2 regions of the Streptomyces sp. NPDC091682 genome follow, and region 2 is predicted to be linked to the other one. Evidence: riboswitches for the same ligand, from Rfam matches in the RefSeq annotation. Region 2 holds a riboswitch; the other holds the start of a gene.
The links. A riboswitch is a leader RNA that binds a small molecule or an ion and turns the genes downstream of it on or off. The one in region 2 is predicted to bind cobalamin.

Region 1: it holds a riboswitch for cobalamin, as region 2 does, so the genes downstream of both, ACIQK6_RS22870 (ribonucleoside-diphosphate reductase subunit alpha) here and cobN (cobaltochelatase subunit CobN) in region 2, are expected to answer to the same signal.

Annotation. Positions count from the first base shown of each region.
Region 1 covers NZ_JBIVTH010000010.1:62-7,605, forward strand. Annotated here, with positions in the region: gene ACIQK6_RS22860 (Uma2 family endonuclease) at 58-642, opposite strand; gene ACIQK6_RS22865 (GNAT family N-acetyltransferase) at 721-1,218, shown strand; cobalamin riboswitch at 1,263-1,392, shown strand; gene ACIQK6_RS22870 (ribonucleoside-diphosphate reductase subunit alpha) at 1,535-3,913, shown strand; gene ACIQK6_RS22875 (ribonucleotide-diphosphate reductase subunit beta) at 3,913-4,929, shown strand; gene ACIQK6_RS22880 (hypothetical protein) at 5,020-5,247, opposite strand; gene ACIQK6_RS22885 (helix-turn-helix domain-containing protein) at 5,329-6,294, shown strand; gene def (peptide deformylase) at 6,300-6,935, opposite strand; gene ACIQK6_RS22895 (hypothetical protein) at 7,018-7,544, opposite strand, start outside.
Region 2 covers NZ_JBIVTH010000003.1:231,925-239,468, forward strand. Annotated here, with positions in the region: gene ACIQK6_RS09095 (precorrin-2 C(20)-methyltransferase) at 1-706, opposite strand, end outside; gene ACIQK6_RS09100 (precorrin-8X methylmutase) at 703-1,350, opposite strand; gene ACIQK6_RS09105 (cobalamin biosynthesis protein CobG) at 1,347-2,657, opposite strand; cobalamin riboswitch at 2,938-3,100, shown strand; gene cobN (cobaltochelatase subunit CobN) at 3,136-6,753, shown strand; gene ACIQK6_RS09115 (hypothetical protein) at 6,859-7,080, opposite strand; gene ACIQK6_RS09120 (immunity 49 family protein) at 7,171-7,544, opposite strand, start outside.

The sequences.
Region 1 (7,544 bases), on a different contig from region 2:
GGGGGGGGGGGGGGGGGGCCCCCCCCCCCCCCCGGGGGGGGGGCCCCTCGGCCGTGGTCAGCGCACCCAGTCCTTGAGGGGCTCGGTCGGGAGGGTGATGCCGACGGGGTCGGGGAGCTTGACGTCCTTGCCGAAGGGGACGGTGCGGACGGTCTCGTACCGATGCCCGTCGGGTTCACTGTGGACCGAGACCTCACAGCTGTCCCTGTCGATCAGCAGATAGACGGGAATGCCGGTCTCGGCGAAGGCCCGCGGCTTCTCGATCCGGTCACGGCGGTCGGTGTCGGAGTCGTACGAAGTGACCTCCACGACCATCAGAACAGCGTCCGGGGCAACCCACTCGCCCTGCGCCTTCATGAAGCCGCTCGGCGCCAGGACCCCATCCGGCCGGGCACGCCCATCGCGATACTGCTGCACCTGCAAACCTTGCTCGCCATAGAGGAAGAGCTCAGGACGATGCTGGATGCAGATGCGCATGAGCCACTCGATGATCAGTCCGTGGTCCCCGTCCGGCACCGCCTTAACCCCCAGCTTCCCATCGATGAATTCCAACCGCAGCCCCTCCACCTCTCTGGCGCCTATACGCGCGAGGGTCTCGAACTCCTCGGTCAGCATGTGGGGGCGGTCGGTCATCACGGTCATGCCTCGCTCACCTTCCTCGACGGTGCTGCTTCCGACGATAGCGCCGGGCGTGGACACCCGTCCTGCACACTCGACCGCATGGACATGGTGATCAGAACGGCGGTGCCCGCCGACTACGCGGAGCTGGGCGAGATCACGGCGCGGGCCTACCTCGCCGACGGGCACCTGGACTTCAACGAGGACGACGCCTACCTGAACGTGCTGCGCGACGTGGCCGGCCGGGCCGCCCGGGCCGAGGTGCTCGTCGCCGAGCGGGACGGACGGTTGCTGGGCGGTGTGACGTTCGCCGCTCCGGGCAGTCCGCTCGCCGACGTCGCGGCCCCCGACGAGGCGGAGTTCCGGATGCTCGCGGTGGCCCACGAGGCGCGCGGCCAGGGCGTCGGCGAGGCTCTGGTGCGGGCTTGCATCGAGCGGGCGCGGGCCGTGGAGGGCGTGCGCGGCCTGGCCCTGTCCACCCAGCGCAGCATGGCCGGCGCCCATCGGATCTACGCGCGCCTGGGCTTCGTACGCACTCCGGGGCGGGATTGGGCGCCGATCGAGGGCCTGACACTCCTCACTTACCGGCTCAAGCTGTAGCCACGCCGACACTACATGTGGGGGTTACCGCACAGGGCCGCCCCCACATGTATGCTCATGCCTGCTGTCGCTGCAGGGGAATCCGGTGCGAATCCGGAACTGTCCCGCAACGGTATGAAGTGTCCGGCTACCGGACGCCAAGTCCGATGACCTGCCGACAGCGCGCCCGGCTCGACCGAACCGGGTGCCGATTCGTCCGGGCCTCGCGGTTGGGCCGGTGGACGCCATGCGGGGTACGCGTTCTCGTCGCGCCCGCGTGCGCCCGCTCGCGCCCCGCCCCGCCGATGACCGGGCCGAGCGAGGGAGAGCTCCCGCCGTGACCATCGCGCCTTCCGCACCGCGCGCCGAGTCCACTTCTGGCGACAACACCGAGGGCCCGGGGGCCACGCTGCTGCGTACCCTCACCGAACTGACGGCGGACCTCCCCGACACCGACCCCGGCCGGGTCGCGGCCTCCGCGCTGCGCGGCCGCAGCTCCGCGGCCGACGACGCCGAACTGCGCGGGCTGGCCACGGAGGCCGCCGCCGGTCTGATCTCGGAGGACCCGGCCTACTCCCGGCTCGCCGCCCGCCTGCTGACGCTGGCCGTGCGCGACGAGGCCGCGAGCCAGGGCTCCACCTCCTTCTCGGCCTCCGTCGAGGTCGGCCACCGCGAGGGCCTCATCGCCGACCGCACCGCCGAGTTCGTCCGCACCCACGCGGCCCGGCTCGACTCGCTCGTCGAGCTGACCCTCGCCGAGGGCGCCGACGACCGCTTCGGCTTCTTCGGTCTGCGCACCCTGCACAGCCGCTACCTGCTGCGCCACCCGATCACCCGTCAGGTCATCGAGACCCCGCAGTACTTCATGCTGCGCGTGGCCTGCGGCCTGGCCGCCGACGAGAGCGTCCAGGCAGTGGAGGAAGTGGCCTCGCTGTACCGGCTGATGAGCCGCCTGGACTACCTGCCGTCCTCCCCCACGCTCTTCAACTCCGGCACCCGGCACCCGCAGATGTCCTCCTGCTACCTGCTGGACTCCCCGCTGGACGAGCTCGACTCGATCTACGACCGCTACCACCAGGTCGCGCGCCTGTCCAAGCACGCCGGCGGCATCGGCCTCTCGTACTCCCGCATCCGCGCCCGCGGTTCGCTGATCCGCGGCACCAACGGCCACTCCAACGGCATCGTGCCGTTCCTGAAGACCCTCGACGCCTCCGTCGCCGCCGTGAACCAGGGTGGCCGCCGCAAGGGCGCCGCCGCCGTCTACCTGGAGACCTGGCACGCGGACATCGAGGAGTTCCTGGAGCTCCGCGACAACACCGGTGAGGACCAGCGCCGCACCCACAACCTGAACCTGGCCCACTGGGTGCCGGACGAGTTCATGCGCCGCGTGAACGCAGACGCCGAGTGGTCGCTGTTCTCCCCGGCCGACGTGCCCGAGCTGGTCGACCTGTGGGGCGACGAGTTCGACGCCGCCTACCGCAAGGCCGAGGCGGACGGCCTGGCCCGCAAGACCATGCCGGCGCGCGACCTGTACGGCCGGATGATGCGCACCCTCGCGCAGACCGGCCAGGGCTGGATGACCTTCAAGGACGCCTCCAACCGCACGGCGAACCAGACGGCCGAGCCGGGCACCGTCGTGCACTCCTCGAACCTGTGCACCGAAATCATCGAGGTCACCAACGACGGCGAGACGGCCGTCTGCAACCTCGGTTCGGTCAACCTGGGCGCGTTCGTCGTGGACGGCGAGATCGACTGGGAGCGGATCGACGAGACCGTCCGCACGGCCGTCACCTTCCTCGACCGCGTCGTGGACATCAACTTCTACCCGACCGAGCAGGCCGGCCGCTCCAACGCCCGCTGGCGCCCGGTGGGCCTGGGCGCGATGGGCCTCCAGGACGTCTTCTTCAAGCTGAAGCTGCCCTTCGACTCTCCCGAGGCGAAGGCCCTGTCCACCAAGCTCTCCGAGCGCATCATGCTGGCCGCCTACGAGGCCTCCTGCGACCTCGCCGAGCGCAGCGGCCCGCTCCCGGCCTGGGAGCAGACCCGTACCGCCCGCGGTGTCCTGCACCCCGACCACTACGACGTCGAGCTGAACTGGCCGGAGCGCTGGGATGCGCTGCGCACCCGCGTCGCCGAGACCGGCATGCGCAACTCCCTGCTCCTGGCCATCGCCCCGACGGCCACGATCGCCTCGATCGCCGGCGTGTACGAGTGCATCGAGCCGCAGGTCTCCAACCTCTTCAAGCGCGAGACGCTCAGCGGTGAGTTCCTCCAGGTGAACGGCTACCTGGTGGAGGAGCTGAAGCAGCTCGGCGTGTGGGACGCCCAGACCCGCGAGGCGCTGCGCGACTCCTCCGGCTCGGTCCAGGGCTTCGGCTGGATCCCGGCCGAGGTCCGCGAGCTGTACCGCACGGCGTGGGAGATCCCGCAGCGCGGTCTGATCGACATGGCGGCGGCCCGTACGCCGTTCCTCGACCAGTCGCAGTCGCTGAACCTGTTCCTGGAGACGCCCACCATCGGCAAGCTCAGCTCGATGTACGCGTACGCCTGGAAGCAGGGTCTGAAGACCACCTACTACCTGCGTTCGCGCCCGGCGACGAAGATCGCCCGCGCCGCGCAGGCGGCCACCCCCGTCGAGCTGCCGCAGGCGGTCGCCGACGCCGAGGCGCTGGCCTGCTCCCTTGAGAACCCCGAGTCCTGCGAGGCCTGCCAGTAATGAGCTCCAACGACAACAAGAACCTCCTGGACCCGGGCTTCGAGCTCACGCTGCGCCCGATGCGCTACCCGGACTTCTACGAGCGCTACCGGGACGCGATCAAGAACACCTGGACCGTCGAGGAGGTCGACCTCCACTCGGACGTCGCGGACCTCGCGAAGCTGACGCCCTCCGAGCAGCACATGATCGGCCGACTGGTCGCGTTCTTCGCGACGGGCGACTCGATCGTCTCGAACAACCTGGTGCTGACGCTCTACAAGCACATCAACTCCCCGGAGGCGCGCCTGTACCTGTCGCGCCAGCTGTTCGAGGAGGCCGTGCACGTCCAGTTCTACCTGACGCTGCTCGACACCTACCTGCCCGACCCGGACGACCGCGCGGCGGCCTTCGACGCGGTCGAGGAGATCCCCTCCATCCGCGAGAAGGCGCAGTTCTGCTTCAAGTGGATGGACTCGGTCGAGAAGATCGACCGGCTGGAGACGGCCGCCGACCGCCGCCGCTTCCTGCTGAACCTGATCTGCTTCGCCGCGTGCATCGAGGGCCTGTTCTTCTACGGCGCCTTCGCGTACGTGTACTGGTTCCGCTCGCGCGGTCTGCTGCACGGCCTGGCCACCGGCACCAACTGGGTCTTCCGTGACGAGACCATGCACATGAACTTCGCCTTCGAGGTCGTGGACACGGTCCGCAAGGAGGAGCCGGAGCTCTTCGACGACGCCCTCCAGCAGCAGGTCACCGACATGCTCAAGGAGGCCGTGGAGGCGGAGCTGCAGTTCGGCCGCGACCTGTGCGGTGACGGCCTGCCGGGCATGAACACCGAGTCGATGCGCGAGTACCTGGAGTGCGTCGCGGACCAGCGCCTGGTCCGTCTGGGCTTCCCGCCGGTGTACGGCTCGCAGAACCCGTTCTCCTTCATGGAGCTGCAGGGCGTGCAGGAGCTGACGAACTTCTTCGAGCGCCGTCCGTCGGCCTACCAGGTCGCGGTCGAGGGCACGGTGGACCTGGACGAGGACTTCTAGTACTTCACGTACGTCAAGGGGTTCCGGGGAAGTGACCGGGGAGCCGGGATGCGGGGTTTCCGTGTCCCGGCTTCTCGCGTTCCCCGGTGGTCAGTGGGCGATGGGGCCCCAGTACCTGCGGGCGGAGGGCCGGAAGGTGCGCCGGCGCGGGGTGGGCGGGAGGCCGCCCGCACGCTGGCGGGGGAGCCACACGAGCCGGGTCGCGACGGCCCGGATCTGCTGGTCGATCCGCCGGTCGCGCAGGATCCCGTACAGGCTGGGCCCGAGCAGGAGGGCGGCGATGGCGAGGACGGCGAGGTAGTTCACGAAGGTGGTCATAGCTCTACTGTCCGCCTGATCGCCCATGATCGACAGTGGCAGTACTGTCATAGAAGACCGAATTACTGCCACACTGGGGTCATGCTGAACAACGTGGCCGTGGCCCTCGTCGACGGAGTCGCCCCCTTCGAGCTGGGGATCTTCTGCGAGGTGTTCGGAATCGATCGCAGTGACATGGGCGTACCGGTGTACGACTTCGCCGTGTGCGCGGCGGAGGACGGGCCCCTGACCGTGGGCGGGGGCGCTTTCGGGATCACCCCCGCGCACGGACTGGAGCGACTGGAGGAGGCCGACCTCGTCTGTCTGCCGGCCGCCGGTGACGCCGCCGCACGCATCTATCCCGAGCCGCTGCTGGCGGCCCTGCGCCGGGCCGTGGACCGGGGTGCACGGGTCCTCAGCGTGTGCAGCGGGGCCTACGTCCTCGGCGCCGCCGGGCTGCTGGACGGCCGCCGGTGCACCACGCACTGGATGCACGCCGCGGCCCTGACCCGCCGCTTCCCGCGGGCCGTCGTCGACCCGGACGTGCTCTACGTGGACGAGGGTTCGGTGATCACTGCCGCCGGCACGGCCTCGGGCATCGACGCGTGCCTGCACGTGGTCCGCCAGGAACACGGGGCCGAGGTGGCCAACATCATCGCGCGCAGGATGGTCGTACCGCCGCACCGGGACGGCGGACAGGCCCAGTTCATCCAGCGACCGTTGCCGCGCACGGCCTGTGACACGGTGGGCGAGGTGATCGAGTGGATGGCCCGCCACCTGGACGAGGAGATCACCGTCGAGCAGCTCGCGGAGCGCGCGCACATGTCCCCGCGGACCTTCGCCCGCCGCTTCCTCCAGGAGACCGGCACCACCCCGTACAAGTGGGTGCTGCGCCAGCGGGTCCTGCTGGCGCAGGAGCTGCTGGAGTCGACCGGCGAGACGGTGGACGCGATCGCCGGCCGCTGCGGCTTCGGCAACGCGGCGGCCCTGCGCCATCACTTCCTGCGGACCCTGGGCACCACGCCGAACTCGTTCCGGCGCGCCTTCCGGGGCCCGCAGGCCGCCTAGGCCGATCAGGCGTTGGGGACGGTCTCGTAGCGCGGGGTGCCCTCTTCCATCTGGCGGAGGGCGTCCTTGCGGTCGCGCTTCGAGAGGCGGTCGATGTAGAGGTAGCCGTACAGGTGGTCGGTCTCGTGCTGCAGGCAGCGGGCGAAGTAGCCGGTGCCGCGCACCTTGATCGGGTTGCCCTGCGCGTCCTGGCCCTCGACCTCGGCGTAGTCCGGGCGGGCCAGCGAGGCGTACGCCGTCGGGACCGACAGGCAGCCCTCGTTCGAGTCGTCCAGCACCCGCGCGCCGGCCGGCAGCTCGATCAGCTTCGGGTTGACGACGACACCGGTGTGCCGCTTGCCGTCGTCGTCCGGGCAGTCGTAGACGAAGACCTTGGCGTCCACGCCGATCTGGTTCGCGGCCAGGCCGACGCCCTCGGCGGCCTTCTGGCTGGCGAACATGTCGTCGATCAGCTGCGCCAGTTCGTCGCCGAACTCGGTGACGTCCTTGCACTCCCGGTGCAGGACCGGGTTGCCGACCACGGTGATCGGACGGGCCGTGCCGCGCTGACGGTGGGCGAGCTCGCGCGCCTCACAGTCCTCGGTGTCCACGACGTACCCGTCGTTCACGCCCTCGACAACCTCGTTCTCCTGCTGCGCCATGTCCGCCGTACGCCTTCCGTAAGTGCCGGTCACCGATGGCCGTGGTGGCCACCGATGTGCCCGTACAGCCTACGGCCCCGGGTCAGCAGACTTCTTCGAGATCCCGCCACTCCCTGGTATCCGGGCTGTCCGCGACCCAGCCGTCGAGCAGTCCGCGCACCAGACCGGCCGGTGCCGCGATCCCGCACTCGCGCTCGGGGACCCACAGGGAGCCGGAGCCGGCCGTACGGTGCCCGAGCGGTCCGGGATGGCCCGGCTCGCTGTGGTCGTGCGGATCGAGGTGCTGCTCACCGTCGCCCTCGTCGCTCGGCATCTCGCTCTCCGAGCAGGTCCGGCACAGCAGCCGCACCGACGAGGACCAGTCCTCGGCGGCGAATCCGGCGTCCGAGGCCAGCTGCTCCAGCGCGTCGCGGTCCGCCTCGGTGGCCGCCTCCAGCAGCACCACCCAGGTCGGCACCGGGGACGGCGCCCACAGCTCGATCTCGTCGAACACGGGGTAGGAGGGCCCGGCGGCGGTCATCCGCTCGCCGTGCGGGACCCCGTCGTGGAGCACGACCTCGCCCCAGCGCCGCCCCGAGGAGGGCAGCGGGATCGACAGGACCTCCAGCC
Region 2 (7,544 bases):
CGACGGCGAAGTACGGCACGCCGTCGGCGTCGGTGTCGGCGAGGAGGCCGGTGCGCTCGCCCGCCATGGTGGCCCGCTCGACGTAGCGGGCCTCGGCGAGCCGGCCGCTGCTCTCCATCGCGCCGCGCACGGCCGGGAAGGTCCGGCCGAGCTTCATCACGACCGCCGAGTCGGTGGCGGCGAGGCGGGCGGTGAGCTCTTCCTCGGGCAGGGTGCCGGGGAGGATGGTCAGCACCTCCTCGCCCTCCACGAGCGGGGTGCCGAGCCGGGCGGCGGCGGCGCTCACGGAGGTGACGCCGGGGATGACCTCGGTCTCGTAGCGGTCCGCGAGCCGCTTGTGCATGTGCATGTACGAGCTGTAGAAGAGCGGGTCGCCCTCCGCGAGCACGGCGACGGTCCGGCCGGCGTCCAGGTGCGCGGCCAGGCGGGCCGCGGCGGCCTCGTAGAACTCCTCCATCGCGCCCTGGTAGCCGCCGGGGTGGTCGGTGGTTTCGGTGGTGACCGGGTAGACCAGCGGTTCCTCGACGTGTTCGGCGCGCAGGTGCTTCGCCGCGATCGAGCGGGCGATGGAACGGCCGTGGCGGGCGCTGTGGTAGGCCACGACATCGGCCTCGGCGATCACCTCGACGGCGCGCAGGGTCATCAGCGACGGGTCGCCGGGGCCGAGTCCGACCCCGTACAGCCGGCCCTTGGCGATGTCGCTCATTCGGCCACGCTCGCAATGGCGTTGACGGCGGCCGCGGCCATCGCACTGCCGCCGCGCCGGCCGCGCACGATCAGGTGGTCGAGCCCCGAGGGGTGGGCGGCGAGGGCGTCTTTGGACTCGGCGGCGCCGATGAAGCCGACGGGGACGCCGATGACGGCGGCGGGGCGCGGGGCGCCCTCCTCGATCATCTCCAGCAGTCGGAACAGCGCGGTCGGCGCATTGCCGACGGCGATGACCGAACCCTCCAGCAGGCCGCGGTCGCGCCAGACCTCCAGGGCGGCGGCGCTGCGCGTGGTGCCCATCTTGGCGGCGAGCTCCGGTACGGCCGGGTCGGAGAGCGTGCAGATCACGTCGTTGTCGGCGGGCAGGCGCTTGCGGGTGACACCGCTGGCGACCATCTGGACGTCGCACAGGATCGGCGCGCCCACCTCCAGCGCCGCGCGGGCGCGCAGCACGACCTCGGGGGTGTACCCGAGGTCCTGCGGGAGGTCGGTCATCCCGCAGGCGTGGATCATGCGCACCGCGACCTGGGCAACCGTGTCGGGCAGCCCGGAGAGGTCCGCCTCGGCGCGGATCGTGGCAAAGGACTGGCGGTAGATGGCCGCGCCGTCCTTCTCGTACTCAAACACGGTGTACTCGCTCATTTCTTCACTACGTCGGGGTCGGTGCGGGCGTCCGCGAGTGCCGCGGCAAGATCACAGGGCCGTACGTCCTCGTGTTCGGGGCGGCCGGGCGCGGCGAGCCGGTATCCGGAGCCGGTGGCCACCAGGTCCACCCAGGCGGTGCCGCGCGGATGCCCGCAGCGGCGCTCGCAGCCGGACCAGTGCACGGGCAGCGGACCGCGCGCCCGGTCGGCGACGGCCCGCGCGTCGGCGCGCACGTCCGCGCGGGACTTCGCACAACCGGGCCGGCCGGTACAGGCGGTGACGGACTCCCAGGCGCTGTCGGGGGTGATGACCAGCCCGGCGTCCTCGATGCGGGCGGCGCCGTCGGCACGGGCCCCGGGCACGATGACGCTGCGCCACGGGGTGACGCGCAGTTGGCCGCTCCCCCCGTCCGCGACCTGCGCCAGGAGGCGCCACTGCGCGGTGTCGAGCCGGCCGAGCGGGGGCAGTACGCACAGGGTGGCGCCGTCGTGCCCGCCGGCGCCGGACGGCCGGGGCGGCGCGGCGTACGGCCAGTCCACGGCGCCGACCGGCGTCGCGGCGATCCCGGCGGTATCGAGGCGCCGTGCGAACTCGGTTGCTTTCAGGGCGTGTTCGGCGGGCAGTTCGGAGACCCGCCAGGCCTGGGTACCGGCCGCGGCGGCGGCGTCGAGGAAGTACCGGGCGGCCGCAAGTGCCGCCCCGGGGGTGTCCCGGCCGGCGAGCTCCACGGCGTCGGGGGTCCGGCCGAGCCTGACCAGCGCCCGGTCGTCGGGGCGGCCGAGGACGGTCACGTCGGGGCCGAGCGCGGCCACGTCGCCGCGCCCGTCGTCGAAGGCGAACAGGAAGCGTCCGGACAGCGCGGCCGCCCAGGGGCTCGCACACAGCAGCCGGTCGAACTCCATGGCCCGGGCCAGCGCGTCGGGCCGGTCCAGGCCCTCCGGGCCCTCCGGCCCGTCCAGGCCGGACAGGGGCGTCGCCACGATGTTCCGTACCCGCTCGTGGCTCGGCGCGGGGAGCAGCCCGGCCCCGTCCAGCAGCTCCGCGAGCCCGCCGCCGCACCCGTCGGCCAGTCCGCGCAGCTGCACGTTGCCGCGCGAGGTCAGCTCCAGGTGCCCGTCCCCGAACCGGTCGGCGGCGAGCGCCAGCGCCGACGCCTGCTCCACGGTGAGCAGCCCGCCCGGCAGCCGGACCCGCGCCAGGAACCCGTCGTCCGCCGCGTGCAGCCGCAGCGCGCCCGGGCAGGCGTCACCACGCTCCCGTATGACGGGTTCGTCCCGCGATGCGGCTGAAGGGGGCTGGGGCATGGCCGCGAGCATACCCACGATTGGGTCCCCCCGACCTGTGTCCGTCACCACCCCCACCAGCGACATTCGCCCCCAGCACCGCCCAAGCCACCCTTCTGGCCCACCCGGCCCTGCCCGGCGCTGCCCACCCGGCCCTGCCCGGCCCGTCCGGCGCCACCCGGCCCGTTCAGCCCCGCCGGAGTTTGAGGCGCGGGGTCCGGGGCAGAGCCCCGGCAACGGCGCCGCACCCGCAACCAGCGGGGGCTCACCCCACCCGCCATCCCGGCGGCAGCCACCCGCCCCTAAGATGACCTTCCGGCGGACCACACGGTCCGCCGTCGCCGAGGACGGCGACATGGGAGGAAGCCCGGTGCGATTCCGGCGCGGTCCCGCCACTGTGAACCCCGCGGAGCGATCCGGCGACCGGGGTGAGTCAGGAACTCCCGCTGTCCTCAACACTGCCCGGGGCGCGGAAACCCCGAGGAAGGCCTGCCGCCGCATGATCCTGCTGCTGTCGACGTCCGACACCGATCTGCTCAGCGCCCGCGCGGCGAACACGGCGGACGGACCCGTCCCGTACCGGTTCGCGAACCCCTCCCGTCTCCCCCTCGACGACCTCCCCGGCCTCCTCGACGGGGCCGACCTGGTCGTCGTACGCCTCCTCGGCGGCCTCCGCGCCTGGCAGGACGGCCTCGACCTGCTCCTCGCCCCCGACCAGACCCGTCCGGTCGTGGTCCTGACCGGCGAGCAGGCCCCGGACGCCCAGCTCATGGAGGCCTCCACGGTCCCCATCGGCATCGCGGCCGAGGCGCACGGCTACCTCGCCCACGGCGGCCCGGCCAACCTGGAGCAGCTGGCCCGCTTCCTGTCCGACACGGTGCTGCTGACCGGCCACGGCTTCGAGCCCCCCGCCGCCGCGCCCACCTGGGGCCCGCTGGAGCGCACGCCCGGGACCACCACGGGCCCGCGGGTCGCCGTGCTGTACTACCGCGCCCACCAGATGAGCGGGAACACTTCCTTCGTGCACGCCCTGTGCGACGCGATCGAGGCCCACGACGCCCGGGCGCTGCCCCTGTACGTGTCCTCCCTGCGCTCCCCCGAGCCGGAGCTGATCGCCGCGCTGGAGTCGGCCGACGCGGTCGTCACCACCGTCCTCGCGGCCGGCGGCACCAAGCCCGCCACCGCCTCGGCGGGCGGCGACGACGAGTCCTGGGACGCGGGCGCGCTCGCCGGCCTCGGAGTGCCGATCCTGCAGGCCCTGTGCCTGACCGGGTCGCGCTCCGCCTGGGAGGAGAACGACGAGGGCCTGTCCCCGCTGGACGCCGCCACGCAGGTCGCGGTGCCCGAGTTCGACGGCCGTCTGATCACCGTCCCGTTCTCCTTCAAGGAGCTCGACGACGACGGCCTGCCCGCCTACGTGGCCGACCCCGAGCGGGCCGCCCGGGTCGCGGGCATCGCCGTGCGCCACGCCCGCCTGCGGCACATCGAACGCCGCGACAAGAAGGTCGCGCTGGTCCTCTCCGCGTACCCGACCAAGCACTCCCGCATCGGCAACGCGGTCGGCCTGGACACCCCGGCCAGCGCCGTGGAGCTGCTGCGCACCCTCATCGCCGGCGGTTACGACTTCGGGCCGACCGAGGAGATCCCGGGCCTGGTCTCGGGCGACGGCGACGAGCTGATCCGCGCCCTGATCGAGGCCGGCGGCCACGACCAGGACTGGCTGACCGAGGAGCAGCTGGCCCGCAACCCGGTCCGGATCCCGGCCGCCGACTACAAGCGCTGGTTCGCCGAGCTCCCGGCCGAGCTGCGCGACAGCGTCACCGAGCACTGGGGCGAGGCCCCGGGCAACATGTTCGTGGACCGCTCCGCGAACCCGGAGGGTGACATCGTGCTCGCGGCGCTGCGCCGCGGGAACCTCCTCATCCTGATCCAGCCGCCGCGCGGCTTCGGCGAGAACCCGATCGCGATCTACCACGACCCGGACCTGCCGCCCTCGCACCACTACCTGGCGGCGTACCGGTGGATCCAGGCGCGCGCCGAGGACGGCGGCTTCGGCGCCGACGCGATGATCCACCTGGGCAAGCACGGCAACCTGGAGTGGCTGCCGGGCAAGAACGCGGGCCTGTCCGCCGCGTGCGCGCCGGACGCCGCCCTCGGCGACCTGCCCCTCATCTACCCGTTCCTGGTCAACGACCCGGGCGAGGGCACGCAGGCCAAGCGCCGCGTGCACGCCACGCTGGTCGACCACCTGGTGCCGCCGATGGCGCGCGCGGAGTCGTACGGCGACATCGCGCGCCTGGAGCAGCACCTGGACGAGTACGCGCAGATCTCCGCGATGGACCCGGCGAAGCTGCCGGCCATCCGCGCCCAGATCTGGACCCTGATCCAGGCCGCGAAGCTCCACCACGACCTGGGTCTGGAGGAGCGTCCGGACGACGACGGCTTCGACGACTTCCTGCTGCACGTCGACGGTTGGCTGTGCGAGGTCAAGGACGCCCAGATCCGTGACGGTCTGCACGTGCTCGGCGGCGCGCCGACCGGAGAGGCCCGGGTCAACCTGGTCCTCGCGATCCTGCGCGCCCGGCAGATCTGGGGCGGTACGACGGCCCTTCCGGGTCTGCGCGAGGCGCTCGGCCTGGACGAGTCCAAGGCCACCCGCACCTCGGCGGACGAGGTCGAGGCGCAGGCCCGCGCCCTGGTCCAGGCGATGGAGGACGCGAACTGGTCCCTGGACGCCGTGTCGACGGTCGCGGCGGACCACCCGGCGGACGTCGCGGCGGTCCTGTCCTTCGCGGCCCGCGAGGTGGTCCCGCGCCTGGCCGGGACCACGGACGAGATCGCCCATGTGGTCGCGGCCCTGGACGGCCGTTTCGTCCCGGCGGGCCCCTCGGGTTCGCCGCTGCGCGGCCTGGTGAACGTCCTGCCGACCGGCCGCAACTTCTACTCGGTCGACCCGAAGGCCGTCCCCTCCCGCCTGGCGTGGGAGACGGGCCAGGCCCTGGCAGATTCCCTCCTGAGCCGCTACCGCACCGACAACGGCGAGTGGCCGGCCTCGGTCGGTCTGTCCCTGTGGGGCACGAGCGCGATGCGCACCTCCGGCGACGACGTCGCCGAGGCCCTCTCCCTGCTGGGCGTCCGCCCGGTCTGGGACGAGGCCTCGCGCCGCGTCACCGGCCTGGAGCCGATCCCGCTCGATGAGCTCGGCCGCCCGCGCATCGACGTGACGCTGCGCATCTCGGGCTTCTTCCGGGACGCGTTCCCGCACGTCATCGGCCTGCTGGACGACGCGGTGCGGCTCGCGGCGTCCCTGGACGAGCCCGCCGACCAGAACTTCGTCCGGGCCCACGCCCAGGCGGACCTGGCCGAGCACGGTGACGAGCGCCGCGCGACGACCCGTATCTTCGGCTCGCGCCCGGGCACATACGGGGCCGGCATCCTGCAGCTGATCGACTCCCGCGACTGGCGTACGGACGCCGACCTCGCGGAGGTCTACACGGTGTGGGGCGGCTACGCGTACGGCCGGGGCCTGGAGGGCCGCCCCGCCCGGGACGAGATGGAGACGGCCTACAAGCGGATCACGGTCGCGGCGAAGAACACGGACACCCGCGAGCACGACATCGCGGACTCGGACGACTACTTCCAGTACCACGGCGGCATGGTGGCCACGGTCCGCGCCCTGCGCGGCACCGCCCCCGAGGCCTACATCGGTGACTCCACCCGCCCGGAGACGGTCAAGACCCGCACCCTGGTCGAGGAGACCAGCCGCGTCTTCCGTGCCCGCGTCGTGAACCCCAAGTGGATCGAGGCGATGCGCCGCCACGGCTACAAGGGCGCCTTCGAGCTCGCGGCGACGGTGGACTACCTCTTCGGCTACGACGCCACGACGGGCGTGGTCGCGGACTGGATGTACGACAAGCTCACCGAGACGTACGTCCTGGACCCGACGAACCGCGCCTTCCTGGAGGAGGCCAACCCCTGGGCCCTGCACGGCATCGCGGAGCGCCTGCTGGAGGCCGAGTCGCGCGGCATGTGGGAGAAGCCGGACCCGCAGGTCCTCGAATCGCTGCGCCAGGTGTACCTGGACACGGAGGGCAACCTGGAGGGCGAGGCGGAGTAGTCCGCTCCGCCGTCACACGAGCCGTCCCCCTCACCCTGCCGAAGGGTGAGGGGGACGGCTTCTTTTGTTCAGGCCCACGAACCCCGAGTACGCGGACCTGGACCACTACGCCTTGACGGTCTGGTTCAGCGCGACGAGGGCCTGGGCCCAGCGGACGTACTTCAGCTGCCCGAAGTCGGCGACGGTCTTGACCCCGAACGCCTGGTGCAGCAGCTTGCCGTCCTCGTCGCTGACACCCTTGAGCGCGGCAATGGGAGCCGCGAGCACCTCGGCGAGCGGCTTGTCGGCCCACGCCTTGTCGAGCACCTTGTCCAGATCGATCGCCATGAGCGTCCCTCTCGGAATCCCGAAACGAATATCGGGGCAAACCTAACCCAATCCGACAATCACCTTGCGGTACGGCACGCCGCCGACAGGTCAGGAGATGCTCTCGACCCTCTTGCCGTCGACGAGGTACCGGGGCAGGCACGGCAGTTCCGGGTCGAGCGGGAAGCCCTGGTCGTGGGCGAGGCAGGCCATGGCGAGCGGGCCGAGCGCCACGCGGGAGCGCGGCGCCGCCGACTGCGCCCAGTAGCCGCCGTGTTCCGCGAGCGCTTCGGCGAGCACCTCGCCGAAGGCCTGGTGGTCCCCCGTGAAGAGGCGGTGGAACAGCGCGACCGGCTGATAGTCGACGCGGTTCACGAAATCGGCCGGGGAGTGGGTCAGCGTCTCGGGCAGGGACGCCTGCATGGTGGCGAGCAGCTTCTCCACGACCGCGTCGCCCGGGCCGCCGGTGAGGTAGGTCCGCAGGG